One region of the Rahnella sp. CG8 genome, then DNA from elsewhere that is predicted to be linked to it. Evidence: predicted binding sites of a transcription regulator. Region 1 holds the regulator's gene; each other region holds the start of a gene.
The links. Region 1 encodes PhoB, which activates phosphate uptake and scavenging genes when phosphate is short. Its sites were predicted from a motif close to CTGTCATAAAACTGNCNNAT; they were not measured.
Positions count from the first base shown of each region.

Region 1 (10,103 bases):
GCCGGAACGGGATCAGACGCTGTTGCTGGTCATGCAGGATGCGATCCGCCGTCTGAATGCGGATGCGCCGTCGCAGCAGTCGGTCACCGACAACGTGCGATCGCGGGTACGTCAGGCGTTATTACGCGGCGAGCCGGTGCTTGATGAAGTGGCCGAAAAAATGGGTATGTCGCCGAGTTCGCTGCAACGCCGCCTGCGCGAACAGAACCTGACGTTTACCCAACTGGTGGATAACGTCCGTTGCGAACTGGCGACGCATTATCTGCAACAGCAACAACTGCCGATTTCCGAAATGGCGTTGCTGCTAGGGTATTCCGAAGTCAGTGCCTTTTCGCGGGCTTTCCGCCGCTGGTTTGGCGTCAGCCCGCGTCAGTGGCGGCAGACTGCCGCCAGCTAAAGCGCCATCTCCCGTTTAAAGACTTCCAGCGTGTGCGCCTTCACGCGGATAAATTCCGGGTGGCTCATGATTTCCGACCCTCGCGGGCGCGGCAGGTCGAACGGCACGATTTCCGCAATCTGCGTCGGCCGCCTCGTCAGCAGTAAAATCTCATCCGCCAGAAATACCGCATCTTCCAGGTCATGCGAAACAATCAGCATAGTGACGCCGGTCGCCAGTTGCACTTCCTGTAATTTATCGCGGATAAACAGCGTCATCTCGAAATCCAGCGCCGAGAAAGGCTCATCGAGGAACATCACTTCCGGACGCGTCGCCAGCGCCCGCATGATGCACACGGTTTGCTGTTGTCCGCCGGAAAGCTCATACGGATAGCGTTTCAGGTCGAAACGGATATCAAACATCTGCGTCAGTTCTTCGACCCGCGCATTCACATCCGCTTTGCTCATGCCGTGGCGTATCAGCGGATAGGCGATGTTGGCGCGGGCGCTCATCCATGGAAACAGCGCGTCGCGGTAGTTCTGAAACACATAGCCGATGGTGGTTTGCGCCAGCGTTTTGCCGTCGAACAGAATGTCGCCTTTATCTACCGGGATCAGACCGGCGATCATGTTCATTAAGGTCGATTTACCGCAGCCGTTCGGCCCGAAGATCGACACGATTTTTCCACGCGGTAAGTCGAGATTCAGGTCGGTATACAGCGGCTGTCCGGCAAACGCCTTGCTCAGTCCGCGGATCGTCACATGGGTGTCCGGGCGCGTGGCATATTGCGGCAACTGCGGGCCTTTATAATCAGGGTTCAGCGAGAGAGGGTGCGTCATGCTTTGCTACTCCAGTGGACGGTTTTTTTCTCGATCAGCAAAAAAGCCAGATTGAGCAGATAACCCAGCGCGCCGGTGATCAGGATCGAGGCGTACATATCTTTGATGTTAAACACCTGCTGGGCATCGATGATCCGGTGGCCGAGTCCGGTTTCTGATCCGATAAACATTTCGGCGACGATCACGATCACCAGCGCGATCGACACGCCGGTGCGCAGGCCGACAAAGGTTTGTGCCAGGCTTTCCATCAGCATGATGTCTTTGAAAATATGCCAGCGGGAAATTCCCATTACTTTGGCGGCCATCAGGCGCGTTTTTTTGGCATTCATCACGCCGTATGCGCTGTTGAACAGGATGACCAGCACGGCGGCAAAGGCAGCAATGGCGATTTTGTTGGCGTCAGTAATCCCGAAAATCAGCATAAACAGCGGGATCAGCGCTGACGACGGCGTGGAGCGGAAGAAGTCGATCAGAAATTCCAGGCTGCGGTAAACCTTTTCATTGCTGCCCAAAATTACGCCCAGCGGCACGCCAATTACGGCGGCAAAGGCAAAAGACACCAGCGTGCGGTAAAGGGTTGCGCCGATGTCGGTGCGCATGGACGCGTCGGAAAATGACTGGAACATGTAGCCGATTGTCTCGACCGGCGAGGGCAGAAGCACGGGATTCAGCCATTTTGCGCTGACGGCCAGTTGCCAGAATAAAAACAGCAGTACCGGGCCGACCAGCGGCAGTAACCTTGAAGACCAGCGTGAAGTCATCCTGTTTCTCCTTATCCCTGATAGATCAGCGAAGCGACATCCACCGGCTTGCTGAAGATTTTTCTTTCCGTAAAGACGTCATAAAACTTCTGGAACCATTGCAGGTTGTCGCCTTTCAAATCGGGATACATCACGAAGCCGGGCAGCGGCACTTCTTTGACCAGCGCCGGTTCAATGCTGGTGTAACCGGCGACGTTTTCGCGCGCTTTATCAGGGTGAGCCGCAATGAATTCCACCGCTTTCTGATAAGCGGCAATAAACTTTTTGGTTTCTTCCGGCTTGCTGGCGATAAAACTGGCGTTCAGTGCCGCTGCGCCGCCGAACCACGGGGCGTCGGCGTTGCCGAGCACGTATTTAGAAATAACGCCGGTTTCGAGTGTGCGCGAAAGGTTTTTCATGCGTCCGACAGTGCCGGTCGGTTCGAGCGTATATACGCCGTCAATTTGCCCGGCGGCCAGAGCAGGCGCGTGTTGTCCGACCGGCAGTTCAATGACTGACGGATTAGTGAAGCCATTTTTCTCCAGAATAATTTTTGCCATCGTGACGTTCTGGATCCCCGGACCGCAGGCGATTTTCTTGCCTTTCAGGTCACTGATAGCTTTTGCCGGGCTGTTGAGCGGCACCAGAAATTCATCTAACACCAGCGTATGGTTTGACGGGTTAGAACAGATAATTTTGAACAGACCCGGTGAGGTGATCGCCCCGAGTCCCAGCGCGCCGGTTGCCGTGCCGTTGGCGCAGCCGTGGATCCTGCCGGTGATCATCCCTTCGACAATTTGCTGGGCACTGGCGAATTTAACGCCTTTCACATTCAGCCCGGCTTGTTTAAAAAAGCCCTGTTCCAGTGCCACATACAGCGGCAAACCACCGACAATCGGCCAGTAACCAATACGAATTTCATCGTCGTCGGCTGCAAAAACTGACGTCGGGATCATTCCGCCAAGGGTGGACACTCCGCCGGTAATGGCGAGCCATTTCATCAGCTGGCGACGTTTTTTATCAACTTCAGGTTTGATGTTTTTCATTGGCGGTTCCCTTAGCGGTTATGAGGACGTTGCAACTTGTACTGCAACTTGTATACATAACGTTAAGCACAGGGCGTGCCAGTTCGTTCCGGCAGCGGGAATAAACGTAAATTCAGCAGGTTGAGGAAAAAGCGCGCACTGAACTGGTGCGATTTTTGTGCACGCTTTCACAAAAAGGATCCACCGCAGGGCATGTGGCTAGCAATTTATCTAGCAACCTGCCCGGCGGTGGCGAGGGATCAGACTTTAAATTCACTGCTCAGGCGGCTGACGCCCAGACCGTTCACTTTGGTGACTTTGATTTGTACCGGAATGCGGTCTTTCATTGCTTCGACATGGCTGATCACGCCGATGGTTTTACCCGAGGCATTCAGGCTGTCGAGCGCATCCAGCGCGGTATCCAGCGTGTCGGCATCGAGCGTACCGAAACCTTCGTCGAGGAACAGCGAGTCGATACGGGTTTTATCGCTGACCAGATCGGACAGCGCCAGGGCCAGTGCCAGGCTGACCAGGAAGCTTTCGCCGCCGGATAGCGTGCGGGTATCGCGCACGGCATCGGCCTGCCAGGTATCGACCACTTGCAGTTCCAGCGCATCGCTGGTTTTGCGCTGCAACAGATAACGTCCGTGCAATTTTTCCAGCTGGCGGTTGGCCAGATACACCAGATGATCGAGCGTCAGACCCTGCGCGAATTTACGGAATTTCGCGCCGTCGCTGGAACCAATCATCTGGTTGAGATAACCCCAGTCATCACAGGTTCGCTGCGCCTGCGCAATCTGTGCAATCAGCGTCTGCTGACCATGGTGGCGTTGCTTGTCGCTTTCCAGTTGATTCTTTACTTCGCCCAGACGTTGTTGCAGGACTTTCAGTTGTTGTGCCAGCTCCGCCTGTTGCACCGTCAGGGCGTTAAGATCACTGTCGGTTTCACTCAGATGTGCAGGACGGGCAAGCTGATGTTTTTCGAGCTGCTGACGGGCATCCGCCAGTAATGCCTGCGCCTGTGCCAGTTGTTGTTGCAGATGTTCTTTGCGTTGCTGAAGCTGCTGGCGCAACGCGTCGTCGAGCAGCGCCAGTTTCACTGCGGCTTCATCCGCAAATCCGCTGGCGCTCAATGCCTGCTGCCACGCCTGTTCCACCAGCGTCAGTTGTGCGGCGGTCTGTAACTGTTGCTGCTGCGTACTGGCCAACTGACCGGCCAACTGGTCGCGCAGTTCCTGCGCCTTATGCAGCGCGGTCTGGACATCACTCAGCGCTTGTTCTGTCGCCTGTTGTTGCTGATGTAAGTGCTCGCGAACCTGAGCAACCTGACGCTCTCCGAACAGTTCGAGGCGTCGGGCATTCAGCTCAGAAAGGGATTTTTCACCTTCCGCCAGTTGCTTTTGCAACCGCACGAGGTCTTGCTGAGATTTTGCCTGCATCTCTTCCAGCCGGGTAACGCGCTCTGTCAGCAAGGCGCTTTGCTGCTGCACTTTCTGCTGTGCATTCAGTGCGTCGTTCAGGGCATCTTTGGCCTGTTGCAGGGCCCGCGCCAGCTGTTCGTGCTGGCTCAGTCGCGCCTGCGACTGCTGCTCTTCCTCATCGCGGGCGGTCAGCCATTGCGTGATGTCGGCGGTATCATGCAGCGTAAACGTCAGATTCAGCGGCGCACTGAGTTGTTGCCAGTTCAGGGTATGTGCATTCAGTTGTTGCTGATCCTGCTCAAGCTGAGTTTGCAGCCGTGTTTGTTGCTCTTTCAGGCCTTTAATTTTCGCCGCCAGTTCGATACCGCTGGCTTTTGCTGCATCGAATTCCAGTTGCATTTTCTCGACGCGCTGCGCGGTTTCAGAAGGTTTAACCTCCTGATAATGTTCAATCGCCGGATGTGATGTTGAGCCGCACAGCGGACAGGCTTTGCCGCTTTGCAAATTCGCGCGTTCGGCTTCAAGGCTGACGATCAGCATTTCCTGTTTATGCAGCGCCTTGACGTCGTTCAGATGTTCCAGTTGTTTCTGACATTGCAGACGGATCGCGCCCAGACGCAGTTCTTCTTCGGCCAGCACCGTCTGGTACTGCGCAAAATCTTTATGCTGTTGCTGCACGCGCTGGTTCAGTTGCGGGAAGATTTGCGAGAGTGAAAACAGCTGCTGCCGCACCGGCCGGAGCTGCATGAGTTCGGTTTGACGTTTTTGTAACACTACCTGCGGGTACTGTTTTTCCAGTTCAGCCTGACGTTGTTGTGCAACGTTAAGGGCTTCAGTCAGCGCGGCCTGACGGGTGTGATGCTGGCGGCTTTCCTCATCCAGTTTCTGACGTTCCGCCGTGATTTGCTGCAGCGTCGCGCTATGTTCACCAGCCTGTTTCTGCGACTCGCTGACCGCCTGTTGTGTTTCCACCAGCGATTTGCGCCATTGCGCGATTTCGCTATCCAGTGGCAGGATTTTTTCTTCGATCAGCGTTTGCATCTGGCGCTGTTCTTCCGCCTGTTTCTGCCGCGCAGTGTGCGCCTGTTCCACCGCCAGACTCAGCGGCGTCATCTGTGCAATCTGCTGCTCCTGCTGCTGCGTCAGTTGTATCAGTAATTGCTGAAGGCGCTGCGCGTCATCCTGACAGCGCTGGCGATCATTGAGTAACGGACGCAGTTTTTCTGCCGGTTCGCTGCGCGCCAGTTGCTGTAACTGCGGCGCGGCGGCCAGATTTTCCTGCTCTGCGGCGGTCAGTTGTTGCTGAGACTGCTGCTGTTTTTGCTGCACCTGCTGCCACTGTTGCAGCCAGTTCAGATCCTGCTGGCGCTGCTGCGCCTGCTGACTGAGGCTGATTTCCTGCGCGTTCAGTTCAGCACGTTGTGCTTCGAGCGTCTGGCGCTGTTCTTCGCTGAGCAGTTCGATTCCGGCCATACGCTGATGCAGACCGTCCAGCGCAATACGCGCTTCTTTATGTTGCTCAAACACGCGTTGAGAAAGCAGACCGTAAATTTCGGTGCCGGTCAGTTCTTCCAGCAGTTCGGCGCGGTCATTGGCATCGGCATTCAGGAATGCGGCAAATTGCCCCTGAGACAGCATCATGGATTTGGTGAAACGACCGAAATCCAGCCCGGTCAGTGTGGCGATGGCATCGAGTTTATCGCGCACTTTATCCGCCAGAATTTTGCCGTCGGCCAGTAACGCCAGCTCGACTTTCGGTGCCTGCAGATTTCCGTCAGGGGAATTTTTGGCGCGGCGCTGGCTCCAGAAAGCGCGGTAACCCACACCTTTGACTTCAAACTCCACTTCGGCCAGCGATTCTGCGGTGTGGCGGGTCATCAGTTCATTCTGGCTTGGTGTAATGTTCAGCCGTGGCGTCTGATGATAAAGCGCCAGACAAATGGCATCGAGCAGGGTGGTTTTCCCCGCGCCGGTCGGGCCGGTGATGGCGAATAATCCGTTGCTGGCAAACGGCTCGGCGGTGAAATCAATTTTCCATTCGCCTTCCAGCGAGTTCAGGTTTTTTAAACGCAGGCTGAGAATTTTCATTGTGCGCTGTCCTCCGCGTTCTGACCGTTGGTAACCTGTTCAACCACCTGCGCAAACAACGTGCGCATCCGAGCCTGACGCGGCTCGTCAGGGGCCGGTTCCAGCGCCAGTCGTCGTTCAAACACGTCGCTGACGCTCAGTTCGCTGAGGGTTTCTTTTTCCTGCTGCTCAATACTGTTGATGCGCTGTTCTTTGCTGCGGCGTAACAGCACGACTTCTACCGGCAGATCTTCCGTCAGCGCCTGAATGCGTCGCTGGATGTCGCTGAGATAATCCTGGGTGGAGACTTCAATATCGAGCCACACCGGTTTGGCCGGATCACCGCCTTCGAACTGTGCCAGTTGGTGTTCAATCTCCACCAGCGAGCCTTTGATTATCTGCATCGGCTGGAAAACCGGGATTTCCAGTGTGTCGATGGCGTTGAGCGTCGCACCATCAAAATCAAGTAAGTACACACTTTTAGCTTTGCTCAGTTCGTCAAAACTCAGGGCAATCGGCGAGCCGCTGTAACGGATATGTTCGGTTTTGGCGACGCATTGTGCACGGTGAATATGACCCAGTGCCACATAATCGACCGGCGGAAAGGCCTGCGCCGGAAACGCATCGAGCGTACCTATATAGATGTCGCGCACGGAATCAGAGGTACTGACACCGACAGTCGTCAGATGGCCGGTCGCAATAATAGGCAGCGGCATGCCCAGTTCGTCACGTCTGGCCTGCGCAGCCTGCCAGAGCGCGTCATAATGCGCGGCGATGGCTTCCTGCAATGCCAGTTGCTTGTCGCTGCCGGACTGTCCCGCCTGGCTGGCGAGCAGATCACGCGGGCGTAAAAACGGGATAGCGCACAGTATCGCGCCGGGTTTCCCGTCACGCTGACTGAGCACTAAAATCTGTTCAGAAAGGTTTTCACCGACGGTGGCAATCACCCGCGTATTCAGGCAGGAAAGGAGCTCGCGCGATTCATTGAGCGTGGCGACAGAATCGTGGTTACCAGCCAGCACCACCAGCTGGCAGCCGGTTTGCTGTAATTCCACCACGAAGCGGTTATACAATTCGCGGGCATAACTGGGTGGGGAACCCGTGTCGAAAATATCGCCCGCGACAATCACGGCGTCGACCTGATGTTGTTGCACCTGACCGGTCAGCCAGCGCAAAAATGCCTGATGTTCGGCTGCACGGCTTTTAGTGAAAAAGTACTGGCCTAGGTGCCAGTCTGACGTGTGGATCAGGCGCATGAGACTCCCGTATGAACCCTGGATGACGACAATGGGGTAAAGTATAAACGTCGGCAGGGGAAGCTGTCCCCGATAAATCAGACCAATTTCAGCAAGATGGCCGAAAATTATCTGTCATAGTTGACTGTAATGAACCATTCTTTTCATTCATAAATCTGTCACAAAACTGACGCATAATGGCGCCCGCAATCAAATAAAAGATCGCTAACCTATTGGCAGGACCTACGATGGCTAGACGTATATTGGTGGTTGAAGACGAAGCTCCAATCCGTGAAATGGTGTGTTTTGTACTGGAACAAAATGGCTATCAGGCCGTAGAAGCTGAGGATTTTGATTCAGCGATTGGGCAGCTTGTTGAACCTTACCCTGAACTGATCCTGCTTGACTGGATGTTACCTGGCGGTTCCGGTATTCAGTTTATTAAGCATCTTAAACGTGAGGCACTGACCCGCGAAATTCCGGTGATGATGCTGACCGCACGCGGTGAAGAAGAAGATCGGGTGCGCGGCCTTGAAGTGGGTGCCGATGATTACATCACTAAACCGTTTTCTCCGAAAGAACTGGTTGCCCGCATTAAAGCCGTGATGCGTCGCATCTCGCCAATGGCGGTGGAAGAAGTGATCGACATGCAGGGTTTAAGCCTGGATCCGTCGTCTCACCGGGTGATGGCCAACGAGCAGGCGCTCGATATGGGGCCGACCGAATTTAAGTTATTACACTTCTTTATGACCCATTCCGAACGTGTATACAGCCGCGAACAGTTGCTCAATAACGTCTGGGGCACTAACGTTTATGTGGAAGATCGCACGGTTGACGTGCATATTCGTCGTTTACGTAAGGCGCTGGAAACCAGTGGACATGACAGAATGATCCAGACTGTTCGTGGTACCGGATACCGTTTTTCAACGCGTTATTGAGCCCTCACAGCGGAGAATCTGTGTGCTAGAACGTTTGTCATGGAAACGACTGGCGGGTGAATTGTTTCTCTTTTGCCTGCCAGCGTTAATTCTCGGTATCTTCGTCGGCCATTTCGGCTGGCTCCTCCTGGTGTCGCTGATGGCGGCACTGGGCTGGAATTATTACAACCAGCTTAAACTCTCTCACTGGCTGTGGCTCGACCGCAGCATTACGCCACCGAATGGGCGCTGGAGCTGGGAGCCGCTGTTTTACGGGCTGAACCAGATGCAGATACGCAACCGGCGTCGCCGTCGGGAATTAGGTCAGCTCATCAAACGTTTTCGCAGCGGTGCCGAATCGCTGCCGGATGCCGTGGTGCTGACGACTGAAGATGGCAATATTTTCTGGTGTAACGGACTGGCGCAGGATTTGCTCGGTTTCCGCTGGCCGGAAGATAACGGGCAACATATCTTCAACCTGCTGCGTTATCCGGAATTCCGGCTGTGGATCCAGACCCGCGATTTCAGCCGGGCGCTGAATTTACAACTCAATAATGAGCATTATGTCGAGTTTCGCGTCATGCCTTATTCCGAAGGACAACTGCTGATGGTGGCACGCGACGTGACCCAGATGCGTCAGCTTGAAGGCGCACGGCGTAACTTCTTCGCTAACGTCAGTCATGAACTGAGAACCCCATTGACGGTATTGCAGGGGTATCTGGAAATGATGGAAGACGCCAAGCTGGAAGAGCCTTTCCGCACTAAAGCGCTGGATACCATGCAGGAACAGACGCGGCGGATGGACGGGCTGGTGAAGCAGCTGCTGACGCTGTCGAAAATCGAAGCCTCAGCGAATATTGATTTGCACGAGAAAGTCGATATTCCGGTGATGCTCGGCATGCTCGAACGTGAAGTGCAAACGTTAAGCAACGGCAGGCATGAAGTGGTGTTTCGCGTAAACGACAAGCTGAAGGTCTTTGGTAATGAAGATCAACTGCGCAGCGCGGTGTCGAACCTGGTGTATAACGCGGTTAACCACACGCCAGCGGGGACACGGATTGAAGTCAGCTGGCAACAAACGCCGCATGGCGCACAGTTCCAGATCAGCGACAACGGACCGGGCATTGCGCCGCAGCACCTGCCGCGCCTGACCGAACGTTTCTACCGCGTCGATAAAGCCCGTTCACGTCAGACCGGCGGCAGCGGACTGGGACTGGCAATCGTCAAACATGCGCTCAGCCATCACCACACGAAACTTGAAGTCATGAGTGAAGTCGGCGTCGGTACCCGGTTTATGTTTATGCTGGCGCCGAAGTTGATTGTTCCTCAGGAACAGGCCAGCCAAAGCGGCGTAAAGGGATAAAAATCAAGCCACAGCAACAAGCTGTGGCTTCTTTTAGCAGATGATCTGTAAACCTTTTTCTTCAATTAGCATCAGTAAGATCAGCGCCGCTCCGGTGGGTTTGGTTTCATCCCGCTCCCA
Region 1 is NZ_JABAED010000004.1:48,085-58,187, forward strand. Features, by position in the region: gene qhpR (AraC-like transcriptional regulator QhpR) at 1-397, shown strand, start outside; gene HGO41_RS05145 (ABC transporter ATP-binding protein) at 394-1,215, opposite strand; gene HGO41_RS05150 (ABC transporter permease) at 1,212-1,976, opposite strand; gene HGO41_RS05155 (ABC transporter substrate-binding protein) at 1,988-3,001, opposite strand; gene sbcC (exonuclease subunit SbcC) at 3,241-6,489, opposite strand; gene sbcD (exonuclease subunit SbcD) at 6,486-7,724, opposite strand; gene phoB (phosphate response regulator transcription factor PhoB) at 7,952-8,641, shown strand; gene phoR (phosphate regulon sensor histidine kinase PhoR) at 8,664-9,983, shown strand; gene HGO41_RS05180 (helix-turn-helix domain-containing protein) at 10,017-10,103, opposite strand, start outside.

Region 2 (10,103 bases), on a different contig from region 1:
AGATTCATGGACGTAAAGCGACGCTGACGGAACAGGGGCGGGCGTTGCTGATGCAGGCCACGCCGCTGATTTCCGCCTTTTTGCAACTTGAGCACCGTGCCGCCGGGCTGAAAGACGGGACGCGCACCGAACTGAGCCTGGTTGTCGACAGTGTCTTTCCCAAATACCGTCTGTTTCGCGCACTCAAAAATTTTCAGCAGCAGTTTCCCGATACCCGTGTTCATCTGACAGAAATTCTGCGCGGCGAAAGCCTTAAGCAATTAAATGAACGATCTGCGGATTTATACATCACCACACTGGCACCGGAAAATGCGATACAGGGGCGCTTCCTGCTCGACGTGGATTTTGTGCCGGTGGCCAAAAGCGATCATCCGCTGATGAGCCTCACCGTTCCGCTGACTGCGCAGGATCTGGCGCGTTTTCCGCTGATTAGCGTGGCCGACCGGCACACGCCGCGTGCAGAAAATGTGTCATCCGGCCCTGTTGCCAGCTGGACATTCACCACCGTCGGGGCCGCGATGGAAGCCATTGCGGTGGGCGTGGGGTACGGCTGGCTGCCGCTGGAAAGTGTGGAAAAAGCGCTGGAGAGCGGTTTGCTCCGCCGACTGGAATTATCAGCCAGAACGGTGCGGCAAACGGCTTTGTATATGGTGATGGATAATGAATCTGAGCGGTTTGATAAAACGGTCAGCACGCTGGCAAAAAGCATTCTGACGGAGTGCGGTTTGCTGCCATAACGTTCTGGCAGCAAACCGTTTCAACAGGGGCGTGATTACCTTTGTGATGTACGACAGGCTGCCAGAATATCCAGTTGCGGATCACGTTCCGAGGTTTGCACGTCCATCGCGCTCAGCACGGTGTGGAACAGGTTATCCTGTGAAACGTCTTTGTTCACGGCATACGATTTCAGGCATTGCAGATCAATTCCCTGCGCTTTCACATAACCGCTGGATAACCAGAACAGCATCGGCACGTGTGTCTGTTGCGCCGGTGCCACGCTGTAAGGCGTGCCGTGCAAATACAGGCCATTTTCACCCAGCGATTCGCCATGGTCAGAAAGATAAATCACGGCCACGTTGTACTTATCCTGATACTGCTTCGCCTTCTCAATCACCTGCGACACCGTGTAATCCGTGTAAAGCAGGGTATTATCGTAGGTATTCACCAGTTGTTCCTGAGAACAGTTTTCAATATCGCTGCGCGGGCAGTCAGGCATAAACTTACGGAATTCCTGCGGATAGCGTTTGTAGTACGTCGGGCCGTGGCTGCCGATCAGATGTAAGCCAATCAGCGTATTTTTGCCGTCAGGTTTGATGTCGTCATCGATATTCTGCATCAGCGCCATGTCGTAGCAGGTATCGCCATCACAGTATTTACCGTCTTTTTTTGTATCGATGGTGATATTCGGCACACGGTCGCATACGCCTTTACAGCCTTCATCATTGTCTTTCCAGAACACCGAAACACCGGCTTTATGCAGGATATCCAGCAAGCCTTCACTGTTACGGGCGCGGTTGGCGTCGTAGCGGGTGCGCTTCATATTCGAGAACATGCACGGCACAGAAATCGCCGTTGCCGTGCCGCATGACGTCATTTTATTAAAGAACACCACGTCAGGAATAGCCTGTGTGTACTGATTAGTCGGTTTGGCGTAACCCTCAGATGACTGATTTTGCGCCCGCGCGGTTTCCCCAATCACCAGGAACACCAGATTTGGTTTCTGCCCCGGTTGCTGCACCAGTTTTGCATCGTTGCCAATAGTCTGGAACGGCATTTTCGGCGTGAAGTAACGGTGATTGATGTACTGGAACGCGCTGTAGAGGTAGTTTGTCGGCACAATTTCCAGATTCAGGGTGCGGTTGTTACGGCCTACAGAGGCGTAATCTTTGTAAAAAATCCCGGCAATGGAGGCAACCACCAGCAATGAAATCACCATCGACACCAGACGGACACCGAGACGGCGTAACGGCGTTTTTTCATAGCTGACCGGTGTCAGGAAAAGCAAAATAGCGGGCAAAACGCCGGTGAAGACAAACCACAGTATCACTTTCAGATTCAGGTAAGACGACGCTTCAGCCGATTGCGTCTCGAGAATATTTTCGATCATGCCGCGATCAAATACGACCTGGAAGGTCATCATCGCAAAACTGGCGAGGGCACTGACCGGCAGCACGATAATAAAGAACGGCTTAAGCAATGGACGAAAGCTGAAAGGGGTGAACACAAAGTTCAGTGCGGCAAACAGCGCAACCGGAATGCTCAGGGCAAAAGCCAGGTTGTACGCGGGCAGTGCATGTAAGATGTGATAAAAATGCAGCAAAATCGGCAGATTAACGATAAAGGTAAAATACAGGGTCAGCAGTAAAGTCAGCGTAAAGTAGCTAATCTTCGGAAATATAGAGCGCAATGAAAACTCCCAACAGGGTGGTGGTAGCAGCGTTGATGTGAAGGAAACATAACGTATAGAAACGAATATCCAATAGGATATTCATCCAAGCTTAAGAAAGCCTTAATCTACCTGTCATAAAATTTTCATTATGCAGCGTTTCCGAAAAGGTTCAGAAAATAAAAAAAATATAAGAGACCGCCTTTTCGATCCTCAAGCCTTATGCTGTGCCGTGTAGCGATGCGGATGTTCAACGAAACACTCCCCTTGTTTAAACCTCTCTGAGTGCGTTTCCCTCCGCTCATTTTGATCTTTCCCTGATTATGCCTGTCCGGTTTAATTCACTACTGACTGCCTGCTGGCTGTCAGAAGGATGTTCGTGTTGATTTCATCTTCGGCCACAATTGCGGCCAGCAGTATCATAGAGCCAGGTGTCATTATCGGTCCGCGAGTGGTTATCGGGCCTTTCTGCTTTATTTCCGCCGGCGTGCAAATCGGCGAAGGAACACACATTTCTTCTCATGTCGTTATCAACGGCAATACCAAAATTGGCACGGATAACCAGATTGGCATGGGCTCATCCATTGGCGAGATCAGCCAGGATTTGAAATACGCCGGAGAACCCACCGGGCTGGAAATCGGCAATGGAAACCGCATTGGCCGCCACGTGACACTGCATCGCGGCACCGTGCAGGGCGGTGGTATGACCCGGATCGGGCACCTGAATGTGTTTGAAGGGGGCGTGCATGTCGGCCATGACTGTCAGATAGGAAATGCCACGTTTATCGGCGAACACAGTGCTCTGGCGGGGCATGTTTCATTAGGCAGTGATGCCCGGATTGATGCCCTGAGCGCGGTGCATCAGTTTTGTATTATTGGCACGGGCGTCCATCTCCTTGCTAATACCTGTGTGGTGCAGGACGTGCCGCCTTTTGTGATAGCGGGGGGAAATCGCGCGGTGCCGAAAGGGATAAACGAGCAGGCAACGGAATTTTGCCGGGCCGGAAAAGCGCAGCAAAATGTCATCCGCTATCTGTACGATTTGCTTTATCACCAGCCGGAATCGGTGGAACGGGTGAAGGGGGAAATTGAGCAGCTCAGCGCGGAATATCCGTTACTGTGCCACTTCAATGCATTTTTCCTTGATTCAGCGCGCGGGATTATTCGCTAACGATTTCACGGTAACCCTGCGGCTGAACAGAGGAAGAGGACTGTCAGGCTTCGAGTGCCAACAGGGCAAAGGTCGCCAGCCAGTGTTCGCCCATGTAGGTGCTGTCAAGATGGTTCAGCGCGCTGTGCAGATGGGCTTCTGCCGTCTGGCGCAGCAAGGCCGCACGCGCATCGCCCGCTGGCAGCGCAGAGGCCAGCGAACGCTGACACCAGGCGCGGCTGAGATTCAGTCCGTCCAGATGGCCAATTTTACCGTCACTGCGGTCAGTGACCGTGGCGGGGGTGAAAAGCGTGGCAGGCTGACTGTGAGCCAGATCCGGCAGGAAACGGCCAAACCAGGTCACAAATGCTTCGCCCGGCAGAACGCGCCGCATCAGTTCAGCCTCCATCAGGGAGGGTGACAGGAATTCATCACCGCCCGGTTCCCACGCCTGACAATGCACATCTTCCAGATGCCAGCGCAGCGCCGTTTCTTCGATCAGTTCTGCCAGTTTGTGATGCTTAACGCAGCGCGCATAATCAAGCGTTAATGCCAGTGCAAACGCGGTGTTAAAATGGCTGCCGACCCGCAGGGGATAGGTGGCTTTGGGCAAAAACTCACTAAAACTCTTTTCGAAGAACCGGCTCATCGGCGCCAGCGTTTTTGCCCATTCAGCAGCCTGCGGCAATGCCATCTCATGCAATTGCTGGCTCAGCGCCAGAAACCACGCCCAGCCATACGGTCTTTCAAATCCGGCATGTTGCGGTTGTTGCAGATAGGCCATTTCACCGGCGACGTTTTCTGGCGTGAAATGCTGGCCGATCACCGCAATGATTTTTTCAGCTTCCGGTAATTGCGGAAAACGATCCAGCAGGCGCAGCAATAACCAGTATCCGTGCACGCAGGAATGCCAGTCATAGCTGCCGTAAAAGACCGGATGTAACTGGCGTGGCGTTTGCGCATCTGCCGCGCTGCTCATGGCATGCATGAGTTTGTTCGGGAATTCACGGGTTAAATGATTCAGCGCCAGTGAGGCAAAACGGGACGCCATCTCTGGCGTCAGGGCGGTACTTTGTTGCGTCGTCATCGTCTTTCCTTATCAGAAACGGAACACAAAGAAATACATAAACGCGGTATTCACCAGCAACAGCAATACACCGGTTTTCCACTGCGCTTTAATCACGCCATTCTTGTCCTGCAATTCGAGCAACGCCGCAGGCACGATATTGAAATTGGCCGCCATCGGCGTCATTAAGGTGCCGCAGAAACCGGACAACATGCCGATCGCGCCCATAATCGCCGGATTTCCACCCAACTGGTTGACGATGAGTGGCAGCCCGATCCCCGCGGTCATCACCGGGAAGGCGGCAAAACCGTTGCCCATGATCATGGTGAAAAGTGCCATGCCGAAGGTATAGGCAATCACAATCGCCAGCGGTGAGCCGAGCGGAATGATGTTTTTGACCAGTTCAGATACCACGCCACCGACCCCCGCCAGCGCAAACAGCGCGCCGAGTGCGGCCAGCATCTGCGGCAGAATAGCCGCCCAGCCGACGGTATCCATCGTCTGTCCGCCCGCTTTCACGGCTTTGACCGGCGAATCACGCAGCATAACCAGCGCCACAATAAAGGCCACCAGCGTACCGAGTACCAGCGAAATCAGCGTCACGTTTTTGGCTTCCACCAGCGGCGTGTATTTCAGCGTCAGGGTGCCGATCAGGGTCACAATCGGGATCAGCAGGGCGGGAATAAACAGTTTGTTGCCAAAACGTTTGGCGCCCGCTTCGCGTTTTTCGACCTGTCCGGGCTGCTCACTGTCTGATTTGCCTTTACCCAGTTTCCCGCTACCGGCGATGACCGCCAGTAAAATCGCCATACAGCCGGTCACGAAGTGCGGCAATTCAGCGCCAAACAGGAAAGTGACACCGTAAATGCCCCAGAACAGCGCGTTGACATAACGGCGGGAATGGCTTTTATCGCGCACGTTGAAGAACGCATAGGCGCAGAACATCAGGCCCGCAAGAATATAAACAGTCTGCAGGTTAATCATTTCGCTGCACTCCCGTGATGAACGTCGAAGCGTTTAGCCAGCGAGCGGTCAAGCAGCCATAACCGTATAAAGTGGATAATCAGCGCAGCAATGGCGGTGGGGATCGCCCAGACAGACAGGTGCAGCGGTTCAACGTTAATGCCGTACTGTTCCAGAAAACCTTTGATCAGCAGGATAGATTGCACGGCAATGAAAATGTCTTCACCGAAGAACACCGCCACGTTATCGGCGGCTGCCGCGTGAGCACGGATTTTCTGTCGCACATCATTAGGCAAATCGCCGTATTTGGTGGTGGCCGCAGCTTCAGCCATCGGCGCTATCAGCGGACGTACCATCTGTGCATGACCGCCCAGCGAGTTAAGCCCCAGTGCGGCGGTCATCTGACGCAGGAAGAAGTACAGCATCAGCACACGGCCGGTAGTGGCGGCATGCACTTTGGAAATCAGATGACGGGCCTGTTCTTTCAGGCCGCTGCGTTCGAGGATCGCGATCACCGGCAGTGTCAGCCAGATCAATCCCATATAGCGGTTATCGGTGAACGCTTTGCCGAAGGCGCTGATGATGTCGATGGTATGCATGCCGCCCGCCAGACCGGTAGAAATACCGGCCACGGTCACCACTAATAAAGGATTAAACCGCAGTGCAAAACCCAGCACGACGATCGGAATACCAATTAAAACCCACATATTTTGTCCCTCAATAATGTTGTGTTTGTTTTATATTTTTAATGGATCTGAACAGCGCTATACGCGGGTAATAACTGCGTGTTATTACTTAGAATTAATGCGTATATAAAAAGCGTGAGGCGGAAAGTAACAAGCGTTAACGGTGAACGCAAGATGCAAAGGCCGGAGAGGTCATAGGAAATTATTCTATGAATCTGATGTTTAGCATTCTGACGAAATAAATAACTGGTATGGAAATAGTGACTGGCGTATCTGACAGGGCGCGGGCGAAATAACAGAATAAATAACCCGGCCTGATGGACGGGTATAACAAAAAGAGAGGGGCTGGGGCGGGGTTATTCGCCGTCTTCGTCGCCGTAATATTTCACACCGAGTTTGATTAAGTCCCGGCCCTGAGATTTACGGTGTAAGTTGCTGTCGCGCAGGGAATAAACACAGCCGCAATATTCCTGCTGGTAAAAGCGTTCGCGTTTGCTGATTTCAATCATGCGCGCAGAGCCGCCTTTTTTACGCCAGTTATAATCCCAGTAAACCATGCCCGGATAAGGCGCCGCCGCGCGTTCGCCACTGCCGGTAATTTGCTTCATGTCTTTCCAGCGGGAAATCCCCAGACAACTGGTGATGGCGCTGAAACCATGTTCAAAGGCGTATAACGCCGTACGTTCAAAACGCATGTCAAAACACATGGTGCAGCGCACGCCGCGCTCAGGTTCATTTTCCATGCCCTTCGCCCGCGCAAACCAATTATCGGTGTCGTAATCTGCATCAATAAAAGGAATGCCATGCTGTTCGGCAAATCGCATGTTTTCTTCTTTGCGCAGAAGATATTCTTTCTGCGGGTGAATATTCGGGTTGTAGAAGAAAATTGTATAGTCGATCCCCGATGCCTGAATGGCTTCCATCACTTCGCCCGAGCAGGGTGCGCAGCAGGAATGCAGTAATAATTTATCGTGCCCTGCAGGCAGGCTCAGTTTATCGCGGATTAATTCAGACATACTTTTCTCCAGACTCTCAGATTTTCTTTACGACTTTTTCAGGGGGATAATAAAAGAACCTCCCCGCCAGTCAAAATTTTCTTAACTGTTTAACTTACCGGAGGATTGTGCGCCGGCGTTCAGTGCTATGATGTGACCACGTCAGGGCAAAGCCCGGTGAACAGAGATTTAAGGATACAGGCAATGCAGATTATGAGATCGAATCAAATTCGCTGGCTCAGTGTGTTGATTGTGATGGGCGGGCTGTTACTGATTCTTCCTCTTCATTTACTGGCATGTTTTATTGCCGGTTTTTTAGTGTTTGAACTCATCAATGCGCTTACCCCGTACTTTCAAAAAATCATCAGTGGCGAACGTGCCCGCTGGGTGGTGGTGGCCATTATCGCGACCCTGGTGATCAGTTGTCTGACGCTGGCGATTGCGGGCATTGCGGATTTTCTGATGGAGGATATGCGTAATCCGGTGGCGTTTAACGCCATGGTCTCGCATCTGCTGACAGACGCACAAAGCCGTTTATCGCCGGTATTACTGCATTATTTACCGGCGAATATTGAAGAGTTGCAGCGCAGTTTCCTGCAATGGCTGCGTGAACATATCGTGATGATTCAGGCCGTTGGCAAGAATGCTGCCCACGTTTTCCTGACCATGATTATCGGTATGATCCTCGGTGCGATTATCTCGCTTCAGCAGCCGCGCAAGGGCGAGCTGAACGCCCCGCTGAAAAAGGAGCTGTTGCAGCGGATGCATTTGCTGGGCGAAGCCTTCCGTAACGTGGTCTTTGCGCAGTTCCAGATTTCCCTGATCAATACCGTGCTGTCAGGTATTTTCCTGTTTGGCATTTTACCGCTGTTCGGCATTCATCTGCCGCTGGCAAAAACGCTGGTTGTCGTGACCTTCGTCTGCGGGTTGCTGCCGGTTATCGGTAATCTGATTTCGAATACGCTGATTTTCATCGTCGGCCTGTCGCTGTCGCTGTGGGTCGGCGCGCTGGTGCTGGCGTATCTGATCATCATCCACAAAGTGGAATACTTCCTGAATGCCCGCATTGTTGGCAGCCGCATCAAGGCGAAATCCTGGGAGGTTTTACTGGCGATGCTGATCTTCGAGGCGGCGTTTGGCATACCCGGTGTGGTCGCTGCACCTATCTATTACGCTTATCTGAAAAGCGAACTGAAAGAAGCGGGTCTGATTTAATCCTTTCTGAAAACGTGGCGCTTTGCGGGCAAAGTGCCACTGTTTAGTCTCTGCACAATCCCGCCTGAAAATCCTGAAAAAAACAGATTCAGGCAAGTAATGGCGAGGATCGTTATATCAGTAAGTCATCTTAAACCGTCATAATTTTGCGGTGCCTGCCTTTTCTGCGGGCATGAAGTATTCCGTAATCCAATCAGGAGATAAAAATGACGCTTAACGTTCGTGGTTTCGCTGCACTTTCAGCGGATGCGCCTCTTGCGCCTCATAATTTTGTTCGCCGTGACCCGCGTGATACCGACGTTGTGATCGACATTCTGTACTGCGGTGTTTGCCACTCTGACATCCACCAGGCGCGTAATGAATGGCATCAAAGCATTTATCCGATGGTTCCGGGGCATGAAATTATCGGACGCGTGAAACAGGTTGGCGCGAAAGTCTCTGGCTTCAAAGTGGGCGACACCGTCGGTGTCGGTTGTATGGTCGATTCTTGTCAGCATTGTGAATCCTGCGCGGAAAGCCTGGAACAGTACTGTGAAGAAGGCGCTACCATGACCTATAACAGCCATGATCGTCATGACAAGATGATGACCTACGGCGGTTATTCCGAACAAATCGTGGTTTCAGAAAAATTCGTTCTGCGTGTTTCTGAAAAACTGGACATCAAATCTGCTGCACCGCTGCTGTGTGCCGGTATCACCACGTATTCTCCGCTGAAACACTGGAAAATCGGTAAAGGTCACAAAGTGGCTGTGGTGGGCCTGGGCGGTCTGGGTCACATGGGCCTGAAATTTGCCAAAGCACTGGGCGCAGACGTGACGCTGTTCACCCGTTCCAAAGGCAAAGAGCAGGAGGCTTACCGTCTGGGCGCGGACCACGTGGTGCTGTCTACTGATGAAAAACAAATGGCCGCGGTAAAAAGCCACTTCGATTTCATCCTGGACACCGTGCCTAATCCACATGATCTGAACCCGTATCTGGACACGCTCAAACGTGACGGTACCCATATTCTGGTCGGCTTGATTGAGCCAGTCGAGCCTGCGCTGCACAGCGGCAAACTGGTTATGGGCCGCAAAACCGTCGCCGGTTCCCTGATCGGTGGTATCGCTGAAACCCAGGAAATGCTGGATTTCTGTGCTGAGCATGACATTTCCTGTGATGTGGAAATGATCGACATGCAGGACATCAACGGCGCGTACGAACGCATGCTGAAAAGCGACGTGAAATACCGCTTTGTTGTTGATATGGCGTCATTGAAAAACGCCTGAAAGGCCGTATTGCGCTGCGTTGATTAAATAAGCAGCTAAATAGCGACCTGATGCGCCTGTCCGGCTTACGACTCTCTGTGTAGAAGAACCCGGCAGGGCGGGCGCATTGTGGCGAAATTTACTCTTTACACGTTTCTGTGACTTCTCGGCTTGAAAGCGCGGTGGTATCCTGCTGCCTTTCGCCGGGCGAAGGAAAACCAGTGGCTAAGAGTTTTGACGAACTCATCAGAGACATGGATCTGATGATTGAACATGTGGACAGGCTGAAAAACTTGCCACCACGGGTTGCTCAACCAGCGGCCTCTGACAAACCTGCGTACGATTCTTTCGGTGAGATTTTCGCGCTGAAAGCTGTCATGCGGGCTTTTATCTCTTCA
Region 2 is NZ_JABAED010000022.1:22,682-32,784, forward strand. Features, by position in the region: gene HGO41_RS18840 (LysR family transcriptional regulator) at 1-737, shown strand, start outside; gene HGO41_RS18845 (phosphoethanolamine transferase) at 773-2,407, opposite strand; gene lpxA (acyl-ACP--UDP-N-acetylglucosamine O-acyltransferase) at 2,769-3,557, shown strand; gene HGO41_RS18855 (DUF2891 domain-containing protein) at 3,601-4,623, opposite strand; gene HGO41_RS18860 (DUF979 domain-containing protein) at 4,636-5,583, opposite strand; gene HGO41_RS18865 (DUF969 domain-containing protein) at 5,583-6,272, opposite strand; gene HGO41_RS18870 (epoxyqueuosine reductase QueH) at 6,608-7,267, opposite strand; gene HGO41_RS18875 (AI-2E family transporter) at 7,451-8,461, shown strand; gene HGO41_RS18880 (NAD(P)-dependent alcohol dehydrogenase) at 8,668-9,726, shown strand; gene HGO41_RS18885 (hypothetical protein) at 9,927-10,103, shown strand, end outside.
Region 2: the regulator PhoB is predicted to act here: its motif matches at 2,519-2,538, upstream of HGO41_RS18845 (phosphoethanolamine transferase).

Region 3 (10,103 bases), on a different contig from region 1:
TTGCCTCAGGTAACAGCGTGGTCGTCAAACACGCCAGTATCGTTCCCCATTGTGCGGAAACCTTTGAGAAACTGGTTACCGAAGCGGGTGCCCCAAAGGGCGCTTATACCAACCTGTTTATTTCTCAGGATCAGGTCAGTGCCATCATTGATGATGACCGCGTTCAGGGTGTCGCGCTGACCGGTTCGGAGAAAGCCGGTGCGGTCGTGGCTTCACGGGCGGCATCTAAGCTGAAGAAATCGACGCTGGAACTCGGCGGGAATGACGTGTTTGCCGTACTCGATGATGCGGATATCGATAAAGCTGCCAAAGCCGGTGCGCAGGCCCGTGTCTCTAATGCCGGACAGGTGTGTACGGCGGCCAAGCGCTTCATTATTCATGAAAAAGTCGCCGATGAATTCCTTAAAAAATTCACCGAACACTTCAAGGCACTGAAGATCGGCGATCCGCTGGATAAATCCACCACACTGGGACCGTTGTCCTCTGCCGAAGCGGTGAAAACGCTGAGCAAACAAGTGGATGATGCCGTGAAACACGGGGCGAAACTGCACTTTGGCGGTAAAAAAGTGGCAGACAATCCGGGCAACTTCTTTGAGCCAACGATTCTGACGCACATTACCCGCGATAATCCGGCCTATTTCGAAGAGTTCTTTGGCCCGGTCGCACAGGTGTACGTGGTGAAAAATGATGAGGAACTGGTGAAACTTGCCAACGACTCACATTACGGCCTCGGCGGTTCGCTGTTTACCACCGATCTGACCCGCGCCCGTAAGCTGGCGAGCCAGATTGAAACCGGTATGGTATACGTCAATTCACCGACGGATACCGCTGCTGAACTGCCTTTCGGTGGTGTGAAACGCTCGGGCTTCGGCCGCGAACTCTCTGATCTCGGTATCAAAGAATTTGTGAACCAGAAACTGGTGGTGCTGGCCGCGAAATCATAAATATTTCAACCAGAGTTCTATACCCAAAATAATTCGGGCTGCAGGACAAAAGCTTCAGCTTTTGAACAGCGCTTGCGCTGGCCCTAATAGGGCGAGGCTTGCCGAGTAACGCGGAAAGTGAAGGGATCCCGATGAGCTTACTCAGGTAAGTGATTCGGGTCACTGAACGCAGCCAACGCATCTGCGGTTCGAATTATGATGGGTAGCCTTGATGCATGACAAAGCGCTGTCCTTATTCCCCTCTCTATAATCAGACCCGTTTGTCTTCCCACTGGTAAATCACATGGCTTATGAACTCAATCTGGACTGGCCGGAATTTTTAGAAAAATACTGGCAAAAAAAACCTGTTGTTATCAAAAAAGCGTTCTCAAATTTTGTTGATCCAATCTCTCCAGACGAATTAGCCGGTCTGGCGATGGAGCCGGAAGTGGACAGCCGTCTGGTGAGCCATAAAGATGGTGAATGGCAGGCAAGTAACGGTCCTTTTGAAGATTTCGACGGGCTGGGTGAAACCGGCTGGTCACTGCTGGCACAGGCCGTAATCCACTGGCATTTGCCTGCGGCAGAACTGGTGAAACCTTTTCGCGTATTGCCGGACTGGCGTTTAGACGACCTGATGATTTCGTATTCCGTGCCCGGCGGCGGTGTCGGCCCGCACATCGATCAGTATGACGTGTTTATCATCCAGGGCATGGGCAGCCGCCGCTGGCGCGTGGGCGATGCTCTGCCGATGCGTCAGTTCTGCCCGCACCCGGCGTTACTGCATGTGGATCCGTTCACGCCAATCATTGATGAAGATCTTGAACCCGGCGACATTCTGTATATTCCGCCGGGCTTCCCGCACGACGGCTTTACCCATGAAACCGCCCTCAACTATTCCGTCGGTTTCCGTGGCCCTAACAGCCGCGATTTCATCAGCAGTTTTGCTGACTACGCGCTGGAAAACGATCTGGGCGGCAGCCATTACAGCGATCCGGATCTCACGCTGCGCGACCACGTCGGTAAAGTAGAAGATTACGAGCTGGAACGTGTGCGCCAGATGATGGTTGAGCTGATCAGCCAGCCGGAAGATTTCAAACAATGGTTTGGCCGTTTCGCCACTACGCCGCGCCATGAACTGGATATCGCGCCAGCCGAACCGCCATACGAATCACATGAAATTGCCGATGCACTGATGGAGGGCGAAAGCCTGGTGCGCCTGAGCGGTCTGCGGGTTCTCAACGTCGGCGAACGTTTCTTTGTTAACAGCGAGACGCTGGAAACATCGCAACATGCCGCCGCCGATGCGCTGTGCCGCTATACGCTGATCAGTAAAACAGAGCTGGGTGCTGCGTTGCAGGATCCTGAATTTGTCGCTCTGTTAACGGATCTGGTGAATCAGGGTTACTGGTATTTCGACGAGTAAACTCCCGGCGATTCAATAACAGCAAAGGCGGCATCCATCCCGGATGCCGCCTTCTTTTATTCTGTTTCGACCGTTAACATTTACGAGCGATAAAGCTCAACCGGCGGCTTCATTTTCCGTTCTTCCGGTGCGAATAAACTAATCTCTTCGCCCAGGATATATTTGGCGCGCAGCATCGCGGAAATCTTGTCCATAATCATCACGATAGCCACTAAAATCAATGTGATAAACATCACCACATCCCAGTTCCACAGACGCATATTTTCCGCATACACCAGACCGATCCCGCCCGCGCCAACAAAACCAAGAACAGCGGCTGAACGGGTATTGGATTCAATCTGATACAGCGACAACGCAAGGAATGTCGGGAAGGATTGAGTGAAAATCCCGAAGCGGTGCGTTTGTAGCGGGGAAGCCCCCAGCGCCCGCAGGCCGCGGCTCGGCGAACGATCTACCGCCTCATGCCCTTCCGCATAAAGCTTGCCAAGCAAGCCTAAATCCTGCATCACGATCGCCAGCACACCGGCCAGCGGCCCCATGCCGACAGCACGAACGAAAATCAGCCCCCAGATCGCCATATCCAGCCCGCGTAAAACATCCAGAAGACGGCGGATGACCATGGAAACGGGTCTGAGAACCGGCGTCGACATCACATTACGCGCCGCAAGGAATGAAAGAGGCAATGCGAGGAAAGACGCGGTGATGGTTCCGGAAAACACAATCGCCAGCGTGATAGCTATTTGCGAAAAATAATACATAAACGGCCATTCGGAAACGTTATGCCAGACAAACATCCGCAGGAAATAACGTCCTACTTCGCGGGTGCCGCGCACCACTTCGCTCCATGGAATACCGAAATAACTGAAGAAATAGACGTAGTACAGCGTAATCACGACAGCCAGTATCGCGAGGTAGCGCAGATAGCGGCGCTGCGCGGCAAACAGATGCCCGTGCTTCTGCTTCAGGCTGCTGACCACATGAGGTTCGAGCGCATCAGTTAACATCAGAAAGTGCCCTCCACAACGCGTTTGCGCAATTTACCGGAAAGAAAATCCATCGCCGACACAACCAGAATAATCAGCAGTAAGGTCATGCTGACCTGGTCATATCGGTCTAGTTTGATTGAGGTCATCAGCTCCTGCCCGATACCACCGGCCCCGACCAGCCCGAGGATAGTCGACTGGCGGAAGTTAATTTCGAGGCGCATAAAGCTGTAGGATAAGAAGATCGGTTTCACCTGCGGCCACATGGCGAAACGCATGCGCTGCAAACGCCCCGCGCCGCAGGCTCTGAGTCCGCGCACCGGTTTATCCGATGCGGTTTCAATGGATTCGTAGAACAATTTGGTCAGACTGCCGGCAGTGTGTAACGTCAGTGCGATAAAGCCCGGAATGGCACCGACGCCAAACGCCATCACACACATTACCGCCCAGGCCAGTTCCGGCATGGTGCGCAGGAAAGCGACAAAGGTACGGATGCTGAATTTCACCCATTTAGGCGAATCCGTATTGCTGGCGGCGAGAAAAGCCAGCACGACTGCCAGCGCCGTCGACAATATCGTTGAGGACAACGCCAGCTGAATAGTTTCCCAAATCAGCGGCAGCTGAATATTGAGACGATATCCCCAATACGCCAGTGAACCTTCGGTATGACCGTCAGCAAATAACAATGACCAGTGTAATACCGGCACCGTCTGACCAATATAATCAAAGAAGCTCGGCGCGGAGACAATAATCGTTTTTAAATTAAGTTCGGAAACATTGCCTGACCACAGATATAACAACAACATCAGCCCTGACCAGATCAGCGCTTCCCGCTTTTGTTTACCGCGTATCTGCTGGTAATAACGATTGAAGTCTTTGTTCAAAATAATATTTCCGATTTGCGATAATCATTATTCCTCCCCCTGCGAAGGGGGAGGTCAGGAGGGGGTATTAAAAAAACAATAATGGTAAAAGCTTTCGCTTCCTGAGTTGCCATTAATACCCCACCCCAACCCTCCCCTTCGCAGGGGGGGAGTTACGGGTTAGCGACCGCCTTTAGTCAGCTCACGCTTCATATCAATAATCTGCTGATATTCAGCCAGGGACGTTTCGCCGATATGCTGTTTGCCGCCCACCGCTTTTACGAAACAAGCGTGGTCATCTTTATCCAGTTTCTTAATGGCAGAAACCAGCTTAGCTTTAAATGCCGGTGGCAAATCGCTGCGCACTAAAATCGGACCATTAGGAATTAATGGCGATTCCCAGATAATGCGGATTTTCTTCATCAGATCCGGATGGTCCATGCGGATCATGCGGTTGAATGCACCGGAGGTATAACCGGTTTCGCGGTCGCCGATCATTGAAGTCCAGGTGACTGCGCCTTCGAACTGGCCGTTCAGCACGCCAAGAATATCCTGCTCATGGCCGCCGGAGAAGGTTACGCTGGAGAAGAAGTTGTTGTATTTGTTATCCGTCGTGCCGCCAAATTCTTTCTTGAATGTCTGGTTTGGGATCAGGTAACCCGAAGTAGAATCCGGGTCAGCGAAACCGAATGATTTGCCTTTCAGGTCAGATAATTTCTGGTACGGGCTGTCGGCTTTCACGACAACCACGGAGTGATAACCCCGGGATTTATCCGTATCGTCAATGACAATGCCGACCAGATCCACCGCTTTCGGATTATTAATATAAACCGAAGCAAAAGATGACGGGGACATGCTTAATACCATATCCACTTTCTTACCTAATAACCCCTGAATAACACCTGAATAATCGGATGAATTACGCAGTTTGGTATCCACATTTAATTCTTTATCGAAGAAATCTTTTACACACTGATTATCGCCGATTTGCTGGGTGGCATTCTGGCCACCCAGAATACCTAAGTTTAATTCTTTAGGAGCATCTTCTGCCATGCTGTGCATTGCAGTAAAAGAACCTGCTACGAAGACTGCCAGACGTAATAACTTCTTCATGTAATGATGACCTTGTGTAGATTGAGAGAAAGTAGAAATAAGCACTGCAAAATAAATAACGTTATTGTTTAACTGTTTATCGCTTCGTGTTCTTCACCGTATAACTGATGCAAAATGCCTTCAGTTAACTGGTCCGGATGGCCGTCGAAAATAATCTGCCCTTTCGCGATGCCGATAACGCGGGTGCAATAATCTTTCACCAACTCGACAGAGTGCAGGTTGACCATCACGGCGATATTCTCTTCGCTGACTTTTTTCAGCGCATTCATGATGCGCAGGGTATTTTTCGGATCCAGTGACGCCACCGGTTCATCGGCCAGCAGAATTTTCGGGTTCTGCATCAGCGCGCGACAAATCGCCACACGCTGCATCTGGCCGCCGGAAAGGTTTTCGGCACGCTGCAATGCATGCGGCAGCATGTGCAACCATTCAAGCAAAGAGATGGCGCGGGCGCGGTCTTCGTCATCGAACTGGTTAAAGAATGATTTGAACGTTGAGGTGTGGCTGAGACGCCCCAGTAACACATTTGTCAGGACATCCAGACGAGGCACCAGGCAGAAATCCTGAAAAATCATGCCACAGCCTGAACGCCAGCGACGCAATGCTTTGCCGGTAAGCCCGGCCAGCTCCTGCTGTTCACCATTTTCGTAATGACATACCACACTGCCATCCGTGAGCGGGATCGTACCGTTGAGCACATGCAGCAGGGTGGATTTACCCGCGCCAGAACGGCCAATTACCGCCACGAACTCACCGGCGTGGAGATCAAAATTGATGTCATTCAGGACACGCTGACCCGATTTATAGGATTTCACCAGGCCTTTGACGTCCAGAACTTTGTTCAGATGCTGTGGCCCGGTCTGAGGATATTCAGCCTGTGCCAGCTTAAGTTGAGCTTGCGCCATGATGCTGTCTCTCGGTTGCTTTCGTTATCTGGCGTTCATTAAGCGCGAGTTTTATGACACATCAATGACGATTTAATGGACAGCGCATGACAAAAATGCAACAGATTAAGTGAAATTACCTAACCCATATCCCGAATGACGTTTAACTTAACAAGTATCATTTAAGTCTATGATTAGATGGCATCCCATCAAAAAAGGAAGATGAAATGGATAATCAGTCACTCATCGCCACGCTGAAAGAGATTGCCGGCAGCCGCCACGTTTTAACCGGCGACAGCAACACCGAACGCTACCGCAAAGGGTTTCGCTCCGGTGGCGGCAAAGCGCTGGCGGTCGTATTTCCACAAACGCTGCTGCAACAGTGGCAACTGCTCAAAACCTGCATCGCCGCCGACAAGATTGTCATTATGCAGGCCGCCAATACCGGGCTGACCGAAGGTTCGACGCCCAGCGGCGACGACTATGACCGCGACATTGTTATTTTCAGCACCCTGAAACTGGACACGATCCAGTTACTCGACGGCGGTCATCAGGTGATCGGTTTTCCCGGCAGCACCCTGTATAAGCTGGAAAAAATCCTCAAGCCCTACAACCGCGAACCGCATTCAGTGATTGGCTCGTCCTGCATCGGCGCATCGGTGGTCGGCGGGATCTGTAATAATTCTGGCGGATCGCTGGTGAAACGCGGCCCGGCGTATACCGAAATGGCGCTCTATGCACAAATCGATGCACAAGGCGAATTGCGGCTGATTAACCATCTGGGCATTAATCTTGGTGAAACGCCGGAAGAAATCCTGACACGTCTGGAAAAAGGCGATTATCTGGAAACCGATATCCAGCATGATCAGCGTCTGGCGTCGGATCACGATTATGCCTCACGTGTCCGCGAAGTGGATGCGGATACGCCGTCGCGTTTCAACGCGGATGAGCGACGTTTATTTGAAGCTTCAGGTTGTGCGGGCAAGCTGGCGGTTTTCGCCGTGCGGCTCGATACGTTTCCGGCAGAAACGCAGCAGCAGGTTTTCTATATCGGCACCAATGACACGGCGGTGCTGACAGAATTACGCCGTCAGATCCTGCGTGACTTCGCTAACCTTCCGGTGGCAGGGGAATACATGCACCGGGATATTTTCGATATCACCGAAGTCTATGGCAAAGACACTTTCCTGATGATCGACAAACTTGGCACCGACAAAATGCCGGACATGTTTACTGCCAAAGGAAAGTTCGATGCACACGCCAGTAAGGTCCCTTTCCTGCCCAAACATTTCAGCGACCGCGTGATGCAGTGTCTGAGCAAAGCCCTGCCGAATCATCTGCCACCGCGTATGAAGCAGTATCGTGACCGGTTTGAACATCACTTACTGCTGAAAATGTCCGGCCCCGGTATTGACGAAGCCCGAACCTTTTTGACACGTTTCTTTAGTGAGGGTCAGGGTGATTTCTTTATCTGTTCCGCCGACGAAGGCAAGAAAGCCTTCCTGCATCGCTTTGCCGCCGCCGGTGCCGCCGTGCGGTATCACGCGGTACATGAAAAAGAAGTGGAAGATATTCTGGCGCTGGATATCGCACTGCGCCGCAATGACCGCGACTGGTTCGAGACATTGCCGGAAGATATCGACAATCAACTGGTGGCAAAACTGTATTACGGCCATTTCATGTGCCACGTTTTCCATCAGGATTACATCGTCAAAAAAGGCGCAAACAGCAAGGCGCTGAAACACAGGATGTTAGAACTGCTCGACGCCAAAGGCGCGGAATATCCCGCTGAACATAACGTCGGCCATTTGTATCTGGCAAAACCACATTTGAAAGAATTCTACCGGCAGGCAGACCCGACCAACACCTTCAATCCGGGTATCGGGAAAACCAGTAAGATGAAGAACTGGCAGGAATAATGTCCTTCAAAAGAGGAATGGCGTAGTCGGCGCAGGCAGTTTGTTCCCAGACAGCGCGGAGGACCCGGAGCGTACATAAAGTACGTGAGGAGTCCGAGCACTGCCCGGGGGCAAAATGGCAAGTAAGATAGCCATTAAGTTAAAATAACTGTGTTCCGTAACCCCACATAATTACCGTCAGAGCCAGAAGCAGCTCTAATACCAGAACGCCCATTGCCAGTGTTGAACTGGAGAACAGGAACCCTTCGCGACGGTCGATATTGAGGAAGTTAGGAATGCCGAGATACAACAGGTATCCGCTGTAACACAGGCCGATCAGCCCGACAAACAGGCATAACCAGACCATCGGATACAGGGCTACGACCCCGCTGAGGAACATGGGTGTGGCCACGTAGCCGGCAAAGACGATACAGTTGTTGAGTGTCGGGCGGCTGTCATAACGACGCGCCATCCCGTAGATAATCCGCCCCATCAGTGCGACAGCAGCGAGCATCAGAACATAGAAAATGACGGCGATATAAGACGCGGTAAACATGGAAACCATCAGCTTCTCGCCATCACCGAAGTTCCAGCCAAGTTGCGTTGTTCCGATGAAAGAACAGACAACCGGGATGAGCGCCATTAAAAGAACATGGTGGGAATACACATGTGAAACGGTTTCCCGCTCACGCTGGATTTGTTGCAATTCGGGACCCGGATTGGATATCAGTCCCCAGACATGATTAGCCATGAAACACCCCCTTGTACGCCGAAAGCCGCCAGCAGCGCGCAGTGATAAACCTTCGGGATTGCCCGTCAGACAAGGGCATAAAGAAGGTGGCGACCTGTCTATATTATAGTCGCTCTTGCCAGCTTTGCTGATACGGCCAATTCAGCGTAATGGGAGATCAACCGTATCAGATCGCCGTTAGTGAATATAGCGTGCAGCCGTAAACGTCACGCCAACCAGTACCAGCATCATGCTGACAATCCATCGGGTCTGTTTAATCATGAGATCGTAAAACATTGCCTGCATTGCACTCAGTGAAGCTTCAATCTTCACAAAGCGTTCATCTACTTTTTCAAAGCGCCGGTCGATCTTCTCAAATCGTTGTTCTATTTTGTCAAAGCGCTCATCTACACGATCGAACTGTTTATCGACCTGTTGAAACTGTTTATCTACCTGTTCAAACTGTTTATCTATCCTCACCAGATGATCGTCAATTCTCAGCAGGTGCCCGTCGATGCGCGCGATGCTCTGTTCGGTTTTCCCGACACGACCCCCGATATCTGTCACCGCTTCAGTGAGCGTGACCATCTGGTGCTCCAGTTTGCCGACACGGAGATTCGTCTCCGTGATCACTACCGTTAGCTGACTGACCTGCTGTTCCACCTTCCCTACCCGCAGATTCAGCCCGGCAATTTCCTCACCATTTTTGATTCCCTGCTTTTCAATATTGTTGATCTGGTTTTGCATGAGCTTTTCCATGAGCGATTTTCCTTTGTAATCTTCCGGCCAGGCAGGCGCGCCTGGAAAATAGAGCATCCTGTTGATCGGCGATAGATCCCGTCTGCTGAGCTGAAACATAGTTGTTGTCCCTCACATGAGCTTTCCCTGTTTAGAAATCCTTAATCTGGCCACAGTTTGCACTGGATAAATAACCACCTCAAATCAATTTCCTTCTCGACAAATACGCGATTGCTTATGTATCTATATATGATTGAGTTGCATTGCTTTAATGAATAAATATCAATGAAAATAACCTGTTACGGGGATCGTTAACAGGTCAAACTTAAGGAATTACGGACGGGCGCGGGTTATGGAAATCATAGCGTGCACCGGGGAAACCGGGCATTTTCCAGCCCGCATTAACTCATCAGTTTTTACAGGTAAAAAAGTCTGCGGTACGGTTAAAAAATCATTAACGTAGAGGCAGACACTTATCAGGAGAATTACATGCGCATTACCTGCTTACATACGGCCGACAGCAATATTGCGGTTTTCGAAAATAC
Region 3 is NZ_JABAED010000007.1:76,115-86,217, forward strand. Features, by position in the region: gene HGO41_RS08845 (NAD-dependent succinate-semialdehyde dehydrogenase) at 1-944, shown strand, start outside; gene HGO41_RS08850 (ribosomal protein uL16 3-hydroxylase) at 1,228-2,349, shown strand; gene phnE (phosphonate ABC transporter, permease protein PhnE) at 2,430-3,353, opposite strand; gene phnE (phosphonate ABC transporter, permease protein PhnE) at 3,353-4,216, opposite strand; gene phnD (phosphonate ABC transporter substrate-binding protein) at 4,376-5,308, opposite strand; gene phnC (phosphonate ABC transporter ATP-binding protein) at 5,377-6,213, opposite strand; gene dld (D-lactate dehydrogenase) at 6,420-8,111, shown strand; gene HGO41_RS08880 (Yip1 family protein) at 8,251-8,841, opposite strand; gene HGO41_RS08885 (hypothetical protein) at 9,019-9,678, opposite strand; gene HGO41_RS08890 (hypothetical protein) at 10,048-10,103, shown strand, end outside.
Region 3: the regulator PhoB is predicted to act here: its motif matches at 6,254-6,273, upstream of phnC (phosphonate ABC transporter ATP-binding protein).